DNA from 3 places in the Ralstonia sp. SA306 genome. Region 1 is predicted to be linked to each of the others. Evidence: predicted binding sites of a transcription regulator. Region 1 holds the regulator's gene; each other region holds the start of a gene.
The links. The regulator NrdR, encoded in region 1, represses ribonucleotide reductase genes. The targets are predictions, from matches to a motif close to CACNANATNTNGTG.

Region 1 (2,268 bases):
GGGCACGACGCCATCGTACCGGACTGTAAGCAACAATAAGGTTTGCTGGATGGGATCGACAGCGTGCGGCACTAGCGGGACCGCTAATACCCAGTTTGGCTGGAAGCTCGCGCTGCCCAGCACCACCACGGGCTCTGGTTCGAGCGCGGTCACGAACTATGAACAGGTGGTCTATAACCCAACGCTGGCCTATGGCATGTTCATCGTCAATACGACCGTGCCAGGCACGCAGCAGGTTTTATCCTGTAGCTCGACGCCAGCATCTGGCTACACCATGGCCATTTCGGTCGCATCGGGTGGGGCAGGTACCGCCTCGTTCTTCGGCGACAATAACAACAATTTCCCGACCCTCAACGGCGGCATTGTCAGCGGTATCGGTTTGAGTGGTACCGGCACTCCGTCTATCGTGACCGCCAATAAGCTGCCGTACCTGGTGCAGCAGACCGTCAGCGGCACGGGTACGGTCAACCAGATCAACCCGAGCGCCGCCGGTGTTGGCTCTCGCATGACTTGGACCAAGCTGCGCTAATCATGAGCCGAACCAAGACTCCCTCCTTGTCCCCTGGCGAAGGCGGTTTCTCCTTGATGGAGTTGATGATTACGGTAGCGATCATCGCCATCCTGGCCCGTATTGCCTATCCGTCCTACCAGCAGTACATCCTGAAATCGCACCGCGCGGATGCGAAGACGGCGCTGCTGGATCTGGCAGCACGCCAGGAGCGGTTTTTTACACTGCAGAATAGCTACGCAGCATCGCCTGCCTCCCTCGGCTATGCGGCGGCGAGCTTTCCGTTCGCCATTCAGTCTGGCACGCAGTCGTACTATCAGCTGAATGTCGCGGTAACGGGCACGGCAGGCGCGAGTGGTGCGGCAGCGCCTGGCTATTCCGCTTCTGCTGTTCCGGTCAGCCCGCAAACGGCCGACGCCTGCGGGACATACACCATCAACCAGCTCGGCGTGCAAGGCAACGTCGGCATGGCGGCAGGTACTACGTCAGCGCAGTGTTGGTAACAGGAAAGAAAAAAGGCCTCCAGGGCTTTTGTTCATTTCCGCACATTCGTCGCCGCAATCTCATCCAAAACGTCGCGAAATTCCGACACATCCTCAAAACTCCGATACACCGACGCAAACCGGATGTACCCGATCTTGTCCAGCCGCTTGAGTTCGCGCATCACCAGCTCGCCCACGCGGTCGCTGCCGATTTCCTTCTCGCCGTGGCTGAGGAGTTTTTCTTCGATGCGGGCGATGGCTTCGTCGATGGCTTCGGCGGAAACGGGGCGCTTGCGCAGCGCCAGCCGCATGGAGTCCTTGACCTTGTTGCGGTCGTAGTCGACGCGGCTGCCGTTCTTCTTGACGACGGCGGGGAAGAACAACTCGATGCGTTCGTAGGTCGTGAAGCGGCGGTCGCAGGATTCGCAGCGACGGCGGCGGCGTACGGTGTCGCCTTCTTCCGACATGCGGGTATCAATCACCTGGGTGGCCGCGTGGCCGCAAAAGGGGCATTTCATGCCGGTGGTCTCCTCGGCAACCTCAAAGAACGCACTGCGCTAAAAGAACAACGCCGCGATGGCCCGGGCGGGCGCATCGCGGCAGGGTACTACGTGGCCGGAAGATCCGGCCATCGGCGGATGCCTTAGGCGTAGACCGGGAACTGCTTGGTCAGCTCAGCCACCTTGGCGCGCACGGCGGCGATGTTCGCCTCATCGTGCGGGTTGTCCAGCACATCGGCGATCAGATGGGCGACCTTCACGGCCTCGGCTTCCTTGAAGCCACGCGTGGTCATGGCTGGCGAACCCAGGCGCACGCCCGAGGTCACGAACGGCTTTTCCGGGTCATTCGGGATTGCGTTCTTGTTGACCGTGATGTGTGCGTCGCCCAGCACCTTTTCGGCTTCCTTGCCGGTGATCTTCTTGGCGCGCAGATCGACCAGCATCACGTGGCTTTCGGTGCGGCCAGACACGATGCGCAGGCCGCGGGCCATCAGCGTTTCAGCCATGGCGGCGGCGTTCTTCACGACCTGTTGTTGATAAGCCTTGAACTCCGGCGACAGGGCTTCCTTGAACGCCACGGCCTTGCCGGCGATCACGTGCATCAGCGGGCCGCCCTGGATACCCGGGAAGATCGCCGAGTTGATGGCCTTCTCGTGCTCGGCCTTCATCAGGATCACGCCGCCGCGCGGGCCGCGCAGGCTCTTGTGCGTGGTCGTCGTCACAAAGTCAGCGTGCGGCACGGGGTTCGGGTACACGCCCGCGGCGATCAGGCCGGCGT
Region 2 (2,268 bases), 1.1 Mb from region 1:
CGTCACCAGCGTCGAGAACACCAACGGCGCGATGATCATCTTGATCATGCGCAGGAAGATGTCGGTGATGATGCTGAAGTACGAAGCGATGTCCTTGGCCGCCGCAGCGTCCTTGGCATATTCGTGGCAACCCCAGCCGACGGCAATGCCCAGCAGCATTGCCAGCCCGATATGGGAGGTCAGACGTTTGGTGTTCAAGACTTTCTCCAAGGAATACCGTGGCCGGAGGGACGGCGCGCGGCAGACGCGGATCTCATGGGGCCAAGGGCCGGCCCAAGTTCGTCACGCTTTGTAAAAAGCGACGATATTAGAGAAGCGCATGACGATCGTTATGTCGATGTTGCATGGCACCATGCAATTTCTGCATACATTGATATGACGCCGTCGACACCTTGCTGCGATGCCGCACAGGCAGTGGAATCAGCCGGTCAGAAGCGGATTATTGAGCCGCACGCAATGCCGTCGCGGCGTACTGAAAAGCGACTTTTTGAGCATATGAAATGCGACGCCTGCGCCACGTAAGCCGTTGATACCATCATGGGCTTACGTCACCCACCGGAGTCTCGCGATGAAAATGGCGCCCTTCGCCTTTGGCACGACCGACTGGTCCGCCGTTGAACTTACCGAACACACCGGCGAGACCGGCATGGCGATCTGGCGCACCCGCTACTTTGGCGACGAGCCGGACCGCATCCGCGTGCGCATGGTCGAGTACACGCCCGGCTACCTGGCTGACCATTGGTGCAAGAAGGGCCACATCCTGTTCTGCCTGGATGGCGAACTGGAAACCACACTGGAAGATGGCCGCAAGTTCATCCTCACGCCCGGCATGAGCTATCAGGTGGGCGACGATGCGGAAGCCCATCAGTCGTACACCAGGAACGGCGCCCGGCTGTTCATCGTCGACTAATGGCGACACGCAGTGTCCGCGTCGCACGCGGCCCCGGTTGACCGGGGTCAAGCGATTTCAAGATCAAGGTCTTTAAGACTCACAGACCACAATATGTAGTGCTAGTCTGACTCCATACCACTAGATGGAGTACCTCATGACGAGCACACAGGTCACCAGGCAAGTCACCAAGCGCGACGGTTCATTGGCACCGTTTGATGCGCAAAAGATCTGCCAGGCCATCGCGGCTGCCGGCCAAGCCACCGGCGAATTCGACGCCGTCGAGGCGCAACGCCTGACCGCGGGCGTGCTCGGACATCTCTCCCCGCTCCCCTGCCCCGGTATCGAAATCATCCAGAATTGGGTGGAAGAGGTGCTGGTAGACGCCGGCTATTGGCGCACCGCGCGTGCCTACATCGTCTACCGCGAGCAACACGCCCGGCTGCGTTCGCTCAAGCACACGCTGGTCGATGTCGAGAGCACGATGGACGAATACCTCGAGCAGCGCGATTGGCGTGTCAATGCCAACGCCAATCAGGGCTACAGCCTTGGAGGTCTGATCCTGAACGTGGCAGGCAAGGTCACCGCCAACTACTGGCTTTCGCATGTCTACAGCCCCGAAGCGGGCACAGCGCACCGCGAGGGCGACATCCACATCCACGATCTCGACATGCTGTCGGGCTACTGCGCAGGCTGGTCGTTGCGGCAGTTGCTGACAGAGGGATTCAACGGCGTGCCGGGCAAGGTGGAAGCGACGCCACCGCGGCATATGTCGGCAGCCATCGGACAGATCGTCAATTTTCTCGGCACGCTGCAAAACGAGTGGGCCGGCGCGCAGGCGTTCAGTTCATTCGATACGTACATGGCGCCGTTCATCCGCCGCGATGCGATGTCGTATGCGGCGGTGAAGCAGTCCATGCAAGAGCTGATCTACAACCTGAATGTGCCCAGCCGCTGGGGCACGCAAACGCCGTTCACCAACCTCACGTTCGACTGGACTTGCCCTGCCGACCTGCGCGAACAGGTTCCCTACATTGGCGGCGAAGAGATGCCCTTCACCTACGGCGATCTCCAGCCCGAGATGGACATGATCAACCGCGCGTACATCGAGGTCATGATGGCCGGCGATGCAAAGGACCGCGCGTTCACGTTTCCGATTCCGACCTACAACATCACGCCGGACTTCGATTGGGAGCACCCCAACACCACGTTGCTGTTCGAGATGACGGCACGCTACGGGCTGCCCTACTTCCAGAACTTCCTCAACTCCGATCTGGAGCCGCACATGGTGCGCTCGATGTGCTGCCGCCTGCAGCTCGACCTGCGCGAGCTGCTCAAGCGCGGCAACGGGCTGTTTGGCTCTGCCGAGCAGACTGGTT
Region 3 (2,268 bases), 1.6 Mb from region 1:
CATGAAGTCGAACGACGACAGCAGCTGGTAGAACTCGATGGCGCGGGCTTCGCGGTCGATTTCGTTCAGCGCCAGGCCCATCGCCACGCGCATGAAGAATGCCTGCGGCATCTCGATGCGGGTTTCGTTGATGTGCAGGAAATAGCGGTCGTACAGCGTCTGCAGGCCGAGGTAGTTGAACTGGAAGTCGCGCGAGGCGTCCAGCGCCGCACCCAGGCGGGCCAGGTCGAACTGCGCCAGCTTGTCGTCGAGCAGCTCGGCGTTGATGCCGCGCTTGATGAACTGCGGGAAGTAGTCGACGTAACGCGTGCTCATTTCCGCTTGCGTGACTTCTTCGCCGAGGATTTCGCGGCGGATCGTGTGCATCAGGATACGCGCCGTGACCTGGCTGTACGCCGGGTCCTTTTCGATCAGGGTACGCGAGGCCAGGATGGCCGAGTCGTACACCTGCGTCATCGGCACGCCTTCATACAGGTTCTTGACCGTTTCCTTGAGGATCGGCTCCGGGTCCACCGCTTCGCCCAGGCCTTCGCAGGCCGAGACGATCACGTTGCGCAGCGCCGCCATGTCCAGCGGGCGGGAGATGCCGCCGTCGGTCACGTTCAGGCCGATGAAGGCCGGTTGCTGCTGGGTTTCGCCGGCTTGCGCGCGCTCCTGGGCGCGGCGCTCGCGATACAGCACGTAGGCGCGGGCAACGTCGTGCTCGCCCGAGCGCATCAGGGCCAATTCCACTTGGTCCTGCACGTCTTCGATATGGAACGTACCGCCGTTCGGGCGGCTGCGCAGCAGTGCGCGCACGACGTTCTGCGTTTGTTGGTCGACCAGCTCGCGCACACGCGCGGAAGCAGCGCCCTGCCCGCCATTCACGGCGAGGAAGGCCTTGGTCATGGCCACGGCGATCTTCGAAGGCTCGAAGCTGACCACGGCGCCGTTGCGGCGAATGATCTTGTAGTCGGCAAGGTTGACGCCGGAAGCGATGCCGGTGGCCACGGCCGTGCCGCCAGCGCTTTGCGCAAATTGCGAGGGGTTGGCGGTGCCGGAGTGGATTTCGGATTGGGCCGTCTGCATGTGGACTCCTGTTGAACCGTTCGTTTTTTATTGGCTCGCCGAGCGGGTGACCCGTTGGCGAACCCTCGCGCTACGCGGAGAAATGAGACGGAAAAGACCCTTGCCTTTTCTCAGCTCCCAAGCGTCGGCTTGACCCGCCGTACGCCCGCCCCCGCGTGGCGCCGAAATAAGAATCCCGGAAAGTCACCACTATATCTAGTGTGTTACCCCGGGATTGGCCCTAAGTATAGTGGATCGATCAAACAAGACCAGTCTTGACAGATGGCGGCGAAGGGGGGTTTTCTCAACCCAAATGCAGTGCCGCAAACCCGCCATCCCAGGCAGCACAACGGGTCGGCGGGACTGGCGTGCGGCGTCGCAATGACCGCCTCTTCAGAATAATTCTTTCTATCGACGTCGCAAGTTCAATAGACGTCACCTCATCCACGGTAGGGGCATGTGTGCCGCGCACAGCACTGGTGCAGACGTGCTGCGCTCCGCGCCCTCCTGGACATTCCCCCCGCTCAAGAAATCCGAATAGCCGCATCAGCATTCTTGCCGCGGCTGTCACTTGAGCGACAGGCCCCAACCCTACGCTTCGGTCGCATTGCAGGGAGCGCAATCACAGCGGTGGGACACCGAGCGCCGCACACAACGACCGAGGAAATCGACATGGACTGGAATCAACCCGCCCGCCGCCTGCTGACGGCTGCGCTGGGCACGACGGTGGCCGCCACGCTGGCGACCACCTTGACCGCATGCGGCGGCGGCGACAGCAGCCCCATCGCCAACCAGGGCAACACGGACGCCCCGACCACCAGCGCCAGCAAGAAAGTGCTGGTGGTCGGCGTAGACGGTGCCACCTATGCGCAGGTGCAGAGCGCGCTCCTGCAGCGCAGCTTGCCGAACCTGGGCACCCTGGCGGTGATGCCGGCTTCGACGGGCGGCACGCTGGGTACCACCACCGCCCAGGCGCCGCTGGACACGCCAAGCTGGGCCACCGTGCTGACCGGCACCTGGCAGAACCGCCACAGCGTGACGGACGACACCGTCACCACCCTGGCCGCCCCGAGTGTCTTCAGCTATGCGCGCAGCGCCGCCAAGGCGGCCGGCACCACGCAACGCCTGGGCGCTGCCGTCAGCTCGGCCGTACTGCCGGCGCTGCTCAAGGCGGATCAGCAAGGCGGCAATCTCGACGCGCTCGTCGACTGCGCCCAGGTG

Region 2: the regulator NrdR is predicted to act here: its motif matches at 998-1,011, upstream of M1D44_RS05270 (ribonucleoside triphosphate reductase).
Region 3: the regulator NrdR is predicted to act here: its motif matches at 1,256-1,269, upstream of M1D44_RS01480 (ribonucleoside-diphosphate reductase subunit alpha).

What each region holds. Positions count from the first base shown of each region.
Region 1 covers NZ_CP096451.1:2,225,447-2,227,714, reverse strand. The annotation lists gene M1D44_RS10670 (pilus assembly protein) at 1-529, shown strand, start outside; gene M1D44_RS10665 (type IV pilin protein) at 532-1,011, shown strand; gene nrdR (transcriptional regulator NrdR) at 1,044-1,508, opposite strand; gene glyA (serine hydroxymethyltransferase) at 1,634-2,268, opposite strand, start outside.
Region 2 covers NZ_CP096451.1:1,105,692-1,107,959, reverse strand. The annotation lists gene M1D44_RS05280 (dicarboxylate/amino acid:cation symporter) at 1-198, opposite strand, end outside; gene M1D44_RS05275 (DHCW motif cupin fold protein) at 569-910, shown strand; gene M1D44_RS05270 (ribonucleoside triphosphate reductase) at 1,047-2,268, shown strand, end outside.
Region 3 covers NZ_CP096451.1:305,261-307,528, reverse strand. The annotation lists gene M1D44_RS01480 (ribonucleoside-diphosphate reductase subunit alpha) at 1-1,068, opposite strand, end outside; gene M1D44_RS01475 (alkaline phosphatase family protein) at 1,720-2,268, shown strand, end outside.